DNA from 2 places in the Kribbella sp. CCNWLW201 genome. Region 2 is predicted to be linked to the other one. Evidence: riboswitches for the same ligand, from Rfam matches in the RefSeq annotation. Region 2 holds a riboswitch; the other holds the start of a gene.
The links. A riboswitch is a leader RNA that binds a small molecule or an ion and turns the genes downstream of it on or off. The one in region 2 is predicted to bind ZMP and ZTP.

Region 1 (7,018 bases), on a different contig from region 2:
TGCGCCGTGGACCTACTTCGCCGGTCCGTACGGCGTTCCCGGAGATGCGGACCGGATGGCGATCCTGACCGGGTCACCGCAGTGGTACTGCGTCTACCTGCTGGCGCTGTGTGCGCTGGGCGTCGTACTCGCCCTGCTGCACGATCGCGAACGTCCGCGGCGTCAGTTGCTGGTCGCCTTGGCCGTGATCGTGGTGCTCGCGGTGACGAGCGCCGTACTCGCGATCACCACCGGCGTGCCGGACGTCATGATCAACCCGTTGCCGTCACAGCCATGATCCGCTATGCCGCCCGCGCCGTTCCCTGGGGACTCCTGGGGACCGGCGCGGCGCTCACGATCGGACTGCTCCTGCTGGTGGAGCGGTGGCCCTACACGCTGTGGCCGTTGCAGGGGACGGCCGTTGGGTTGCTCGCGGCAACAGTCGTCTGGTGCTACCCGGAGCCGGCCGCCGCGGTCGTCGACACGCTCCCGCGCGGCCTTTGGTGGCGTACGACGGCACGGTCGGCCGGCGCCGTCGCGTTGGTGGTGGTGTGGGTGGTCGCCGTACGGGAGACGCGGCCTGGGTACTTCGGTCACGCGGCGGACGTCGCCTGGCAAGGGATCGCCCTGGTCGTCGCCACGGCCGGATTCCTCACCTGGCAACGCTCTCGCGGATCCGAAGGCCCGGCACGCGCGGTGTCGGCCGGCATCGTCGGAATCGCGACATTCGTCGCCTTGGCCCGCCCGTTCGCGGACGTCGTACCGGTCTTCCCCTACACAGCCGACGACGACTGGTCGACCAGCCGCGCCCTCTGGGCCTTACCTGCCGCCCTGGTGATTAGTCTGCTGGCACACCCTCGCCGACTCCATGGCCACAAGCTAAGGTCGGTTCCGGACGATTGACTTCCGGAATGGTGAGTGATGGCGTACGACGTGAGTCCGACGGCCCGGACGTTGATGGTTCTCGAGCTGATCCAGAACAGCCCGGGGATCACGGCCGAGCAACTCGGGGACAAGCTCGGGGTCTCCGAGCGGGCGGCCCGGCGGTACGTCGCGATCCTGCGCGAGGCCGAGATCCCGATCGAATCGGTCCGCGGCCCGTACGGCGGCTATCGGGTCGGCCGTGGACTGCGGCTGGCACCGTTGATGTTCAGCAACGCCGAAGCACTCGGCCTGGTGATGGCGATCCTCGAGAGCCCGCGCGGTGTGGACGATCCGGTCGATGACGCACTCGGCAAGATCATCCGGGTGCTGCCCGAATCGATCGCCCGGGCGACCGACGCCGTACGCCGGGTCAGCGCCCGCGGACCTGATCCCGGTGCCCGCACTCCCGATCCCACGGTGACCGCCGAACTGGTCTCGCACAGTACGGCGCAGCGGCGCGTGCTGCTGGACTACGAGCGGTCGCCGGGGGAGAGCTGGACCATGGACGTCGATCCGTGGGCGGTCGTCGTACGCCGGGGCCGGTGGTATCTCCTCTGCTGGTCCAACTCCAAGTCGGCCAAGCGGGTGCTGCGGGTCGACAAGATTCGCCGGGTCGAGGCTCAGGCCGAGACCTTCACCCCTCCGCACGACCTCGACCCGCTCGCGGCCGTCGAGGAACACCTCGCGTTGGGGTGGAAGTACAAGATCGAGGTCATCATCGACGCGCCGCTCGCGGACGCGGCCTGCTGGATCCCGCGGAGCATGGGCCGGCTGGAAGAGATCGACGCCTCGCACACCCGGCTGCTCGCGAGTACCGACGAGCCGGACTGGTACGCCGGCCAGCTCACCGCGATCGGAGCGCCGTACCGGATCCTCGGCTCACCCGAGCTGCAGGAAGCCAGCCGCGAGCTCGGCCGACGATTGCTGGAGGCAGGTGCCGGTGACTGAGATCGAGTTCGCCGGGGAGATCTGGTTCTGGCGCGGACCGGCGCCCTGGTACTTCATCACCGTGCCGGAGGAGGAGTGCGGGTACTTCGAGGCCGAGTCGAACTTCGTCACCTACGGCTGGGGGATGATCCCGGTCCAGGCCGAGATCGGGGAGAGCGTCTGGGACACCTCGATGTTCCCCAAGGACGGGCGGTACATCCTGCCGGTGAAGGCGGCGGTGCGGCGGGCCGAGGACCTCGACGACGGCGACGTACCGACGGTCCGCCTGCGGCTTCGCAGTTGGAAGGTCTCCTGAAACTGTCGGCGGGTGGGTTTAGCGTTCGTTCTGGAAGCTGGCAGAGGGAGGGGAACGAGATGTCCACGTTGTCAGATCGGCCGAACACGGCCCTCGTGGTGATCGACGTCCAGCAGGGCGTCGTGTCGGAGGGCTACGACCGCGACCAGGTGGTGGCGAACATCAGCACCCTGGTCGGCAAGGCGCGCGCCGGGGGAGTGCCGGTCGTCTGGGTCCAGCACAACAGCGAGCAACTGCCGAAGGACAGCGACAACTGGCAACTCGTCCCCGAGCTGAGACGCGAGGACTCGGAGCCAATCGTCCACAAGACGTACGCCGATTCCTTCGAGGAGACCGACCTCGAGGAGGTGCTGGCGAAGGCCGGGATCGGCCGGATCTTCGTCAGCGGCGCGCAGACCGACGAGTGCATCCGCTCGACGATCCACGGCGCCTTCGTCCGCGGGTACGACGTGACCCTCGTCGGCGACGCCCACACGACCGAGGACCTGACCGAGTACGGCGCCCCGCCGCCGGACAAGGTGATCGCCCACACCAACATGTACTGGCAGTACCACCGAGCCCCCGGCCGGACCGCCGCCGTCGAAACCACCGCCGACGTCACGTTCAAGGAGGCCTAGTCAGCTGTTGACGCTGGCGCGGAAGCCGTCGCGCCAACTGGCGTACTTCGGCTCCCAGCCGAGCTTCGTCCGCGCCTTCTCGTTCGAGACGCCGCGCGCGGTGGTCATCTGGGCCAGGACGAACTCGCCGGCCAGCAGCTTCCCGAGCCAGGCGGGCACGTTCATCGGGTGCTTCGCGCCGGCGAGCTCGGCCAGGTACGGCAGCCACTCGGCGACCGGCGCCGGGTCGTTGTCAGCCACGTTGTAGACACCGGGCTCGCCGCGCTCGACCGCGGCGAGCGTGGCGGCCGCGGCGTCGCTGGTCTCGATGAAGGACCAGATGCCGGTCCCGCCACCCACGATCGGCATCTGCCGCTTGCGCACCAGCTCCACCAGCGCATCCGAGGCGCCCGGGCCGTAGAAGGTGCCGTAGCGCAAAACGATTCCCTCGGGTGCCTTGAGCGGCACGGTCTGGTCGACGTACTTCATCGCCGCCATCGTCTGCACTGCCGAGGAGACCGGCTTCGAGATGAGCGGGTCGGTCTCCGTCTTCACCGGTCCGCCGGACTGCTCGTACACGAAGTTGTGGCCCTGAGCGACGACCCGCCGGGTACCCGCGCGCTCGGCGGCCGCGAGCAGGTTGTCCGTGCCGCGGGTCCGGAGGGTGTTGGTGGCGGCGAAGACCTTGTCGACGTTGCGGAGGTTCCGCATCTCGGCGAGCGCGGTCATCTGATGCACGATCACCTCGGGCTCGGCGGCGCAGACCGCGGCGATCACTCCCTCGCGGTCCAGTCCGTCGACCACGACCGGTTCCGCGCCGGCCTCCAGCAACCCTGCGACCTTGCCGTGCGACCTCGTGGTGGCCGTGACCTGGTGACCCGCCGCGACCAGTCCGGGCACCAGGTGCCGCCCGAGTGCTCCGGTTGCGCCAGTGACGAAGACTCGCATGTTCGTTCCTTTCCGTCGTCTTGCTGTGAAGACACGTCCCGTCCCAGATGCCGTGACATGCAACTGCTGTGACCTGGGACACGGGTTCCGATCAGGCCCGGGACGGCGATTCGAACGATCCATCGAACCGCTTCGAGCTACCAACAGTGACGAGCCCTTGACAGGGAGAAACCGGTTTCTGTACGGTTCCCTGCATAAGGAAAGCGCTTTCCGATTCATCTCGGCAAGCACTGCCGCCGTGGCGACGGCGTACTGCGGCATGCCTGCCAACCGCCCCAATCGGAGGTTCTTCATGTCCTTCTTCGCGTCCCCAACGCGTCTGATCGCCAAGTCCCGTCGGCGACGGTTGCCGTACCTGGCGGCGGCCACCGCGCTGACTGTCGCCGCGACGGCCGTGGTGTCCGCGGTCGCCGTACCCGAGTCGCTGCCCAAGGCGTCGGCGTCCACCTTCGCGCTGCAGGGTTGGGCCACTCAGGGTGGTGGCACCACCGGCGGCGGCAGCGCGTCTCCGGTGACCGTCACCACCGCGTCGGCCCTGATCAGCAACATGCAGGCCAGCGGTTCCCGGGTGATCCGGGTCTCCGGCACGATCAACCTGTCCGGCATGAACAAGGTCGCGGCCAACAAGACGATCATCGGCGTCGGCAGCGGCGCCACGATCACCGGCGGCGGGCTCAACGTCGCCAGCGTCAGCAACGTCATCATCCGGAACCTCAACTTCCGGGACTGGGGTGACGACGCGATCAACGTCCAGTACTCGACCCGCGTCTGGGTCGACCACAACAACTTCAGCAACGGGTACGACGGCGCCGTCGACGTCAAGCGGGCGTCGGACTACGTGACCGTGTCGTGGAACAAGTTCTTCAACCACGACAAGGTCGGGCTGATCGGCCACAGCGACGACAACGGCGGCGAGGACATCGGCAAGCTGCGGGTGACCTACTACGCCAACTGGTTCGACGGGACCACGCAGCGGCACCCGCGGGTCCGGTTCGGCAACCCGGTGCACGTCGTCAACAACTACTACCGAGGCAACAGCGGATACGGCGTCGCGTCGACCTGCAACGCGGGCGTCTACGTGGAGCGGAACTACTTCGAGAACGTCGGCAGCACGGTCGTCACCCAGACCGGTGACTCGCCGCAAGGCAACGTGAAGCTCCTCAACAACTGGCTCGCCAACTCCGGTACGCCGGCCTCCCGCAACTCGGCCAGCGTCGCCGCGATCCCGTACTCGTACGTCGTCGACGCCGCGGAGAACGTGAAGTCGCTCGTCACCGGGGGTGCGGGCACCGGCAAGATCTAGCCGGCTCCGGTGCCCTGGGCCTCTGCCACCCGGGGCACCGGTAGGCTGGTCGCACACGACTGGCGAGGGTGGGTGCACACCACCGGGGAGTGACAGCAGGGCATCGACCGCCTGGGTGCCCGAGGCAACGATGTCGAGGAGCCAGCTCGTGCACCGTGTTCTGCATCTGTCCGACACCCATGTCAGTCGCACCGGCCCGGACGAGGACGGCGTCGACGGCGTCGCCTCTCTGCAACAGCTGCTGTACGACGTTCGCCACGTAACATCGCTGGATCTGGTGATCGTCAGCGGTGACATCGCCGACGACGGCTCCAAGGAGGGCTGCTCAGCGGTCCGATCGGCCGTCGGCGCGTTCGCTGCGGAGCGAGGGATCCCGCACATCTACAGCACCGGGAACCACGATCGCCGGGAAGGATTCGAGGCCGCACTCGGCTGGGGCCATCTCGGTCCGGACGGTTCACCGATCGGGCGGCGCACGGAGATCGCCGAGGTGATCGCGGCGGTGAGCATCGTGAACGGGCTGCGCGTGATCACCCTCGACAGCCTGGTCCCCGGCGAGACCCATGGAGTGCTTGGCCGCGACCAGCTGGACTGGCTGGCGGCTGAGTTGGCCACACCGGCGCCGGCCGGATCACTCGTCGTACTGCATCATCCGCCGATCTCTGTGGACGCGGTTCCGTACATGACGTCCGTCGTACTGCAGGAACCTGCGGCGCTCGGTGACGTGATCGCCGGGACCGACGTACAGGCCGTCCTCTGCGGTCATCTGCATCATCAGCTGTCCGGCATGGTGGGGGAGAAGCCAGTGTGGGTGACGCCGGGCGTGATCACCCGCATCGACCTGACGGCACCGAGCGCGCTCGTCCGCGGCGTCCTGGGTGCCGGAGCGACCGTCGTCGACCTCGGTGGACCGTCGTCGCCGATGTTCCACACCGTGCACGCGCGGGATCCACGCGCCGGCTTGGAGGTGTACGTCTACAACCCACTGACCGGCGAGGACACCATCGAGAGCTCCTGAAGCGTCAGCGCAGGGCGAGGACGCAGAAGTCGTTGCCCTCCGGGTCGGCGAGGATGTTCCACGGCACATCGCCCTGACCGACGTCGGCGTCGGTGGCGCCCAGAGCACGCAGGCGGTCGACCTCCGCCGCCTGGTCGTCACCGGGGTACGGCAGCACGTCGAGATGGACGCGGCTTGGCTTCTGGCGGGACGCGCGGACGAACTCCAGGTACGGACCGACACCCTTGGCGGAGCGCAGCAGTGCACGATCGTCGGTCACCTCGTGCAGGGTCCAGTCGATCGCCTCGCCCCAGAACTGGGCCATCGCCCGCGGGTCCGCGCAGTCGACCACGACCGCGGCGATCGGCCCGGTGTCCCGGTAGATCTCCCGAGGCTCCAAGACGGAGAACATGTTGCCCTCCGGGTCGGCCATGACCGTCCACGGGACGTCGCCTTGGCCCACGTCGGCGGTCGTCGCACCGAGCTCCTTCAGGCGCTGCACCAATTCGGCGTGATGGGCCGCCGAGGTGGTGGCGAGCTCGAGGTGCACGCGGTACTTCACCGTTTCGGGGTCCGGGACGGTGACGACATCGACGCACACGGCGGTGGGGTCCGGCCAGTCGAAACCCACGGGCTCGACGTTGGTCACGCTGGGGCCCTCGCTCGAAACACCCCAGCCGAGGGCGTCGGCCCAGAACTGGCCGAGCGCCGCGTCATCCCGAGCCTTGAAATTCACCTGAACAAGTCGCAGTCCCATGCCGCGATCCTATGTCCGGACGGGTCAGCAACCGCCCAGCTCATGCAGCGACCGAAACCGCGGCGGCGGCTGCGGACTGCTGGTCGACCAGAGTTCCGTCCAGATCGAAGAGGACAGCTCGAAGAGTCGTGTCAGGCAACGCAGAACTCATTGCCCTCGGGGTCGAGCATGACGATGTGACCGAGTGGTTCGCCGTAGTAGTCCTCGCGCACTTTCGTCGCGCCGGCCGACTCCAGTTCGGCAGCCTTCGCCCGGATCAGTTGCTCCCGCA
Region 2 (7,018 bases):
TGGCGACGGAAGGGCGGGAGCCAAGGCCCCATGACCCTGCCGGCGCCGGAGGCCCGGCCAAAAGTACTGTCATGACTCCCGGTCGCGGGGGGCGGCCTCGGCCTCCTTGGCGAGTCTGCTGATCACGTCGATGACCTCCTCCAGAGACAGATGTGTCGAGTCGACGGTGACCGCGCCGTCCGAGGCGACCAGGAACTGCGAGACGGTGGCGTCGTCGGCGTCCCGGCGGACGATCTGGTCCCGCAACTGCTCGTGCGTCACCGCCCCGGCCTCGAGCTCGGCGCCGCGCCGGGCCAGCCGGGCGTCCTGGTCGGCGGTGAGGTGCACCTTCAGCTCCGCGTCGGGCGCGACCACGGTGGCGATGTCACGGCCCTCGACCACGATCCCGCCGGTCGGCTGGGCGTCGTCGATGATGGCCCGCTGCCGCCGGATCAGCTCCTTGCGGACGTCCAGGTTGGTGGCGATCTTGCTGACGGTCTCGCTGATCCGCGGCTCCCGGATCGCGGCCGTCACGTCGATGTCGTCGGCGATCACGTACTGCTTCGAGGGGTCGGTGCTGACCTCCAGCCGCAGCTCCCGGCACCGCTGGGCCACAGCTGCCGTGTCGTCCAGGTCGAGGCCGTACTCCAGCGCCGACCACGTCACCGCGCGGTACGTCGCCCCGGTGTCGAGATAACGCAGCCCGAGCCTGGTGGCGACCCCTCGGGCCGTGCTCGACTTACCCGAGCCACTCGGCCCGTCCACAGCGATGATCATGCCCAGAGGTTACCCGTGGACGGGGACAATCCCCCGATCAGGACCGGCCCGCAGGTGACTCGTGTACGGCGGTCAGCGGTGAACGACCCAGCCACGCTCAGTGAGTACGTCGACCAACTGGTCGACCGAACCGGGTTTGACGGCCAACTCGACCTCACCGACCGGGCGGCCCGGGCTGTGGTCGATCCGCAGATCCTCGACGTTGGCACCGGACTCGGCGGCGTCCGCGAACAGCCGGGCCAGCTGCCCCGGCCGGTCGGGAATGGTGACAAGAACGGTGACCAGGTCGATGTGCGGCGCACCGTGCTTCCCCGGTACCCGGACCGCACCTGAGACACCCTGGCCGAGGATCGAGGTCAGCTCCTCGGCCGCCTCTTCCTTGCCTAGCGCAACAAGCACGCGGTCCAGCTCACCGCGAATCTGCTCGAGCAGGCCGGTCAGCGCGGTCGAGTTCGCGGACACGATCTGGGTCCACAGCTTCGGGTCGCCGGCCGCGATCCGGGTCACGTCCCGGACGCCCTGCCCGGACAGCTGCAGGTGTGAGTTCGGCGCGTCCACCAGGGTCCCCGCGGCCAGCGCCGACATCAGATGCGGCAGGTGCGATACCCGGGCAACGGCGAGATCGTGGTCCTCGACTGACAGCTCGACTGTCCGCGCACCGGACGCCTCGGCCAGCCGCCGGACCAGCTCGACCGCTTCGGGTGCGCTGGTCTCGTGCGGGGTGATGGCCCAGGTCGCGCCGTCGAACAGGTCCGCGCGCGCGGCGAGTGGCCCATTCCGCTCCGAACCTGCCATCGGGTGACTGCCGACGTACCGGCTGAGATCAGCGGTCAACCGGGACGCGTCGGCGAGCGGCTTCGACTTCACGCTGGCGGCGTCGGTGACGATCGCGTCGGTCTGCTCGAGTTGCTCGGCGACCACCTGACCGACGTGATCCGGCGGTACGGCGACCACCACGAGCTGCGGCTCGATCTGGACCAGCCGCGAGCCGGCCCCGATCCGCTCAGCCATCAACGCGGTGTCAGGGTCGGCGTCGACCAACTCCACCACCACACCCAACCGGCCCAGCGCGAGTCCGATCGACGTACCGATCAGTCCGGCGCCGACAATCCGAACCGGACCCCGAAGCTCGGTCACTGGGCGCCTGTGAGATCTGGACGCAGGGCGACGGCGCCGTGCAGGTAGACGTGCTGGATCTTGTCGCGGGAGCGCGCCGACTCGGCGTGCACCATCATCCGGACCACCCGCGGCAGAGCGTGCGGGACGTCGATCTCCTGCATGCACATCAGCGGTACGTCGGTCAGTCCGATCTGCCGGCCCGCCACGGCGGGAAACTCCGAGCGCAGGTCCGGCGTGACGGTGAACAGGATGCTGATCAGGTCCTCCCGGTCCAGATCATTCGCTTCCAGGACTGCCTTCACCAGCTCGGCGGACCGCTCGAGCAGATGCTCGCGCTCGTCCACCTCCAGCTGGGTGGCACCCCGGATCGCCCGTACCGCCACGTCTCCGCCTCCTTAGTCGTCTACCCCAACCCTAGGGCAGAGTAACCACGGAGTGGACAGCCGTCTCGGATTGTGCCTCCGCGGCGTCGACCGTCTGCTCCAGCAGCAGCGCGATCGTCATCGGCCCGACCCCGCCCGGGACCGGGGTGATCAGGCTCGCCACCGCGGCGGCCTCGTCGAAGTGGACGTCGCCGACGTTGCCTTCGTTGTACCCGGCGTCGACCACCACCGCGCCCGGCTTGAGCCAGTCGCCGCGGACGAAGTTCGGCTTGCCGACCGCCGCGACCACGATGTCCGCGGTCCGGACGATGTCGGGCAGGTTCGTGGTCCGCGAGTGGGTGTAGGTGACGGTCGCGTTCGATGCCAGCAGCAACATCCCGGCCGGCTTGCCGAGGATCGGGCTGCGGCCGATCACGACCGCGTGCGCTCCGGCGATCGGTACGTCGTACGCCTCGAGCAGCCGCAGGATGCCGCCGGGCGTGCAGGACCGGAACCCGGGCTCGCCGAACGCCATCGCGGCGAACGCGTGCATGGTCACCCCGTCAACGTCCTTGGCCGGGTCGATCGCCTCGAACGCGGCCCGCTCGTCGATCTGCGCCGGCACCGGGTGCTGCAGCAGGATCCCGTGCACCTCAGGGTCCGCGGACAGCTTGTGCAGCTCAGCGACCAGTTCCTCGGTCGTCGTCTCGGCAGGCAGTACGACGCTCCGCGACCCGATGCCGGCCTTCTTGCTCCGGTTCTGCTTCATCCGCACGTACGTCGCCGACGCAGGGTCGTCCCCCACGAGCACGGTCGCCAGACACGGCTGCACGCCGGTCTTCTCCTGCAGGTCCCGAGCCCTGGCGGCCGCCTTCGCCACCATCTCGGCGGCAAGGTCGGTCCCGATCATCAACTTGGTCATTCCGGCGCGCTCCTTCGGGCAGCGAGAAGGGTGCCCAGGCGCGCGGCTCAGCCAGATCTACCGGCAGACCGTTCCCCGGTGGTCCTCCACCTCAACGCCAGTCGCGGTCCGCGGACCAGCCTACGCGACGAACCACTCCCGGCAGCCCTCCAGCCCGTCAACCCTGACCTGTGCACCGGACCAGTCGTCGCGCGTCAGGCGGAGGCGGTCCGAGATGACCGGCTGACCGTCGAGGACGTCGCGGGAGATGCCGTCCGGCCGGTAGCCGAGTTTCCGGGAGACGCCCTGGGAGGCGGCGTTGTCCTGGAACACCTCGGTCAGCGCCGCCACCGCATCGAGCCCGTCGAAGGCGAGCTGCAGCAGCGCCTGCCGTGCCTCGGTGCCGAACCCCTGGCGGTGGTGTGGCAGGCCGAGCCAAGAGGTCGTCTTCACCTCGCGGAGGACGGCGAAGTCCTGGGCGCGCAGGGTGACCATGCCGATCGGCGTCGTGTCGCGAAACACACCGAGCTTCAACGCCCAGTCCTGCGGAGTCCACTCGGCCAGAGTGCTCCAGTACCCCTGCATCACGCTCCGGGCGCGTTCGGCCGGTGGCACCTCTGTCCACGGGGTCAAGAACGGCCGCTCCCCTGGCTTGTGGACGCCGTTTGCGGCGACATCCGCGAGCGCGGCCAGCTCTTCCTCGTCCGGCTGCCGGAGGACAAGGCGTTCGGTGGTCAGCCGGAGGCGGCGCAGCGGCCAGTGGTCGATCAGCACGCCGCCATCCTGGGCCGACATCAGATCCCGGGCAACCTAGTTTCGGTGCAGGATCACCTCATGGACCCGTGGCGGTACGGCGCCGGCCGCCCAACTGATCCGAACCGCCTCGACAGTGGCCGACGGGATCGCGACAGCGGTGTAGGCGGCCTGAATCTGACCCGCTGGTTTCCACCCCGCCGCGGTCTTCACCTCGAGTCGGCCGAGGGCAGCGGAGCCGTCGGCCTGGAGGACGGTGAGCCGATCCACCGGGCGTGGCGTCGACAGTGTGATGACCAGCGCATCACCTTCGATGGGTGCTGTCACGGCGGTGTAGCTGGTGGTCACGTTGCGATCGACTGCGTTGGACAAGGCCGAGCCGTCCGCGGGAGCCGGCGTACCTGTTGCCGTGAGCACCGACTCGGAGCCGTCGGTCACCTGGATCGAGAACTCACGAACCACGAGCCAGTACGACGGGTTGTCGGCAAGGGCTCGGTAGCGGACATACCGAGCCGTGGCGTTCGCGGTGAAGCGGACCTCAGCCGTGGTGGCCCGCGTGAGCTCGGTCCAACTGGACCCGTCGGTGGAGTACTCCAGGGCGCCGGAGTGGATGTAGTCCTGCGGGCTGCCGGACTTCCCCATCAGTACGGCGATGTCGCCGATCGCCCGTGGTGCGCCGAGGTCGACGCGGATCTCGTCACCGGCCACCGGCGCGCCGTTGCTCCAGTAGAAGGTCGACTCGTCGCCGTCGATCATGCGGTCGGGGACGTTCTCGGCGTACGTGCCCTGTGAGCTGGACGCCGTACGCCCCGGCTCGATGCCCATCCACTGGTCGTGGACCCGGCCGGCCTCGGTGAGGAACGCGTCGGCCACACCCTCACCGATGCGCGGGTAGGTGTTGGAGTGCGGCAGGCGGGTGTCGCGGATCGCCTTGGCCTGGGTGACCAGCCGGTCGATCCGTTGCCGGCTCGTCCACGCTGCCGCGCCCTTGCCCTCGGCCACTTCATCGAGGAGTTGCAGCGATCGCTGCAGCGCCTGCCCCCACAGCACAGTGGCGTCGAGCCAAGCCTTCGCCTCGTCAGCAAACGCTGGATCCTTCACACCCAGGCGTAGCTGCGCGGGCGCCTTCTCGACCGCGGTGAAGTACGGCTTGATCGCCGCGATCGCACTGTCGCGATCCCCGGTCTGCCAGGTCTTCCAGAATGCAGCGGTCCGGGCGGCCAGCACCGGCGCGCTCTCCGGGTGCAGCGTCGAGTCGTAGGTGTTCAGGTCGGCGAAGACCCCGAGGGCCGCGATCGTCTTGCGGTCTCCCCCGGCTCGTTCGGCGATCGCCCGGTGCCATGACGCCTGTTCGTCGTACCGGGCCGGATTCCAGCCGAGCTCGGCGAACGAGTACAGGGCGAGCTTGCTGACCGCGGCCTGATTCATCGGGTTCGAGATCACGCCGGCGACATGCTCGGCGATCCCGGGCTCTCGGCCGCTGTAGTCGGCCAACGGGATCCGGCCTGCCAGGTAGTCGTTGACCGGATAGTTGTCCCAGATCAGGATGTCGTGCCCGAACACCGCCTTCGCCTGCGCCGCTTGTGCGGTTGTGATCGTGCGCGGGATGACACCGATACCGGTCCAGTGCACGACCACCGCGCGGTCGAGCTGCTCCCGCAATGACTTCTTGTACGGCGTCTCGGACACGTTGTAGTACTCGGTCGGGACCATCTGCAGCGGGGCGAGATCCGGCTTACTGGCTACCCACTCGCGCTGGATCCGGTTCAGCAGCTCGCTCTGCGCCTGGCCGGCCGCACCGCCGCCGGTGCCGTACTTCTCCCGGTCGGCCGCGCAGTGCCAGGTGTTGTAGTCGATGTCGTCGAGCGGCACGTTGAACGCCCGCGCACCCAGCGCGTAGAGCGCCTCGAACTTCGCGATCAGCGCCTGGTAGTCGCTGTCCGAGGTGTAGCAGATCGAGAGGCCGGGCGAGAGCGCGAAGGTGAAGTCGACTTTGTTGCTCCGGGCCCGCTCGATCAGTTCGCCGAGCTCGGCCAGCTTGTCGGCCGGGTACGGGTCGCGCCACTGCTCACGGTGGTACGGGTCGTCCTTGGGCGCGTACTCGTAGGTGTTCATCCGGTGCGCGCCGAGGTAGTCCAGGTGATCGAGCCGGTCGGCGTGCGACCACGGCGTACCGTAGAACCCTTCGATCGAGCCGCGGTACCGCATCGTCGGCCAGTCCCGGATCTCGACGCCGTCCACCTGGTTGCCTTGGACAAGTTGTGCGAAGGTGCGCGCGGCGTAGTACGTCCCATCGGTGTCGACGCCGTCGAGTACGACGTGCTTTTGACCGATGGCGAGCACATAACCCTCAGCCGGCAATCCCTTGGCGGGCTCGACGTTCAGCTTCCGCAGCGTCTGCTCGCTCCCACCCAGCCAGATCGTCACGGCGGCCGGCTGATCACGAACAGTTCGTACGCCGGCCTGCTCGAGCGTCTCGCGGACGAGGCGCTCGGCGTCGGGGTCCGTGGTCGGGCCATGGACCAGGCCGACTGTCCGGCCGAGGGCGAACCCATCCCCGCGGCCGATGGTCTGTTGAGGCTCAGGTGTCACGGGCGCTTCCGTGGTGTCGGCCGCGGCAGTCTGAACGGTCATGGTCTGGACGACGAGTGCGAGCAGCAAGGGCAGGGCGAGACGGCGCATGAGCAACTCCTCGGGCGGAAGGCGTTTGCACCACCCATCCACTCAGTGCGCAGACCTGCGCGTCAACCCCTAACCCTGACCACTTCCAGTCACTTCCCTCCCCTCCCCTCCGTAACGTCCGAAGAAGTGAGGGCTATAGGCCACAGTTCTTCGGACGTAACGGGCAGTTAGAGCAGGCCGGCGTGGTCGAGGGCGATGTAGGCCGCGTCGATGCCGGTCATGGCGCCGGGGGTGCGGAGCTCGGCGCGGAGTTGCGCCACGGTGAGCTCGACCGGGATGCAGTCCTCGAACTCGTCCAGGGCCTGGCGACCGTCCGGACGGCAGCCGCGGGCGATCCCGACGTACTTGCGATAGACCGAGGAGGCCGCCGACCAGTTCCAGGCGACGAGCTCGAACGACTCGCACGTGTAGCCGGTCTCCTCCTCGAGTTCGCGGACGCCGGCCA

Region 1: another riboswitch for ZMP and ZTP. It lies ahead of V9K99_RS25595 (metallophosphoesterase); the one in region 2 lies ahead of V9K99_RS37040 (bifunctional 5,10-methylenetetrahydrofolate dehydrogenase/5,10-methenyltetrahydrofolate cyclohydrolase).

The regions. Positions count from the first base shown of each region.
Region 1 is NZ_JBBCBQ010000006.1:312,309-319,326, reverse strand. It holds gene V9K99_RS25630 (hypothetical protein) at 1-277, shown strand, start outside; gene V9K99_RS25625 (hypothetical protein) at 274-882, shown strand; gene V9K99_RS25620 (helix-turn-helix transcriptional regulator) at 901-1,851, shown strand; gene V9K99_RS25615 (DUF1905 domain-containing protein) at 1,844-2,146, shown strand; gene V9K99_RS25610 (cysteine hydrolase family protein) at 2,206-2,763, shown strand; gene V9K99_RS25605 (NAD-dependent epimerase/dehydratase family protein) at 2,764-3,690, opposite strand; gene V9K99_RS25600 (pectate lyase family protein) at 3,983-4,993, shown strand; ZMP/ZTP riboswitch at 5,039-5,117, shown strand; gene V9K99_RS25595 (metallophosphoesterase) at 5,142-6,011, shown strand; gene V9K99_RS25590 (VOC family protein) at 6,016-6,747, opposite strand; gene V9K99_RS25585 (VOC family protein) at 6,879-7,018, opposite strand, start outside.
Region 2 is NZ_JBBCBQ010000012.1:170,025-177,042, reverse strand. It holds gene cmk ((d)CMP kinase) at 70-756, opposite strand; gene V9K99_RS37050 (prephenate dehydrogenase) at 829-1,893, opposite strand; gene aroH (chorismate mutase) at 1,890-2,258, opposite strand; gene V9K99_RS37040 (bifunctional 5,10-methylenetetrahydrofolate dehydrogenase/5,10-methenyltetrahydrofolate cyclohydrolase) at 2,290-3,159, opposite strand; ZMP/ZTP riboswitch at 3,185-3,274, opposite strand; gene V9K99_RS37035 (GNAT family N-acetyltransferase) at 3,280-3,933, opposite strand; gene V9K99_RS37030 (beta-N-acetylglucosaminidase domain-containing protein) at 3,949-6,573, opposite strand; gene V9K99_RS37025 (NUDIX hydrolase) at 6,741-7,018, opposite strand, start outside.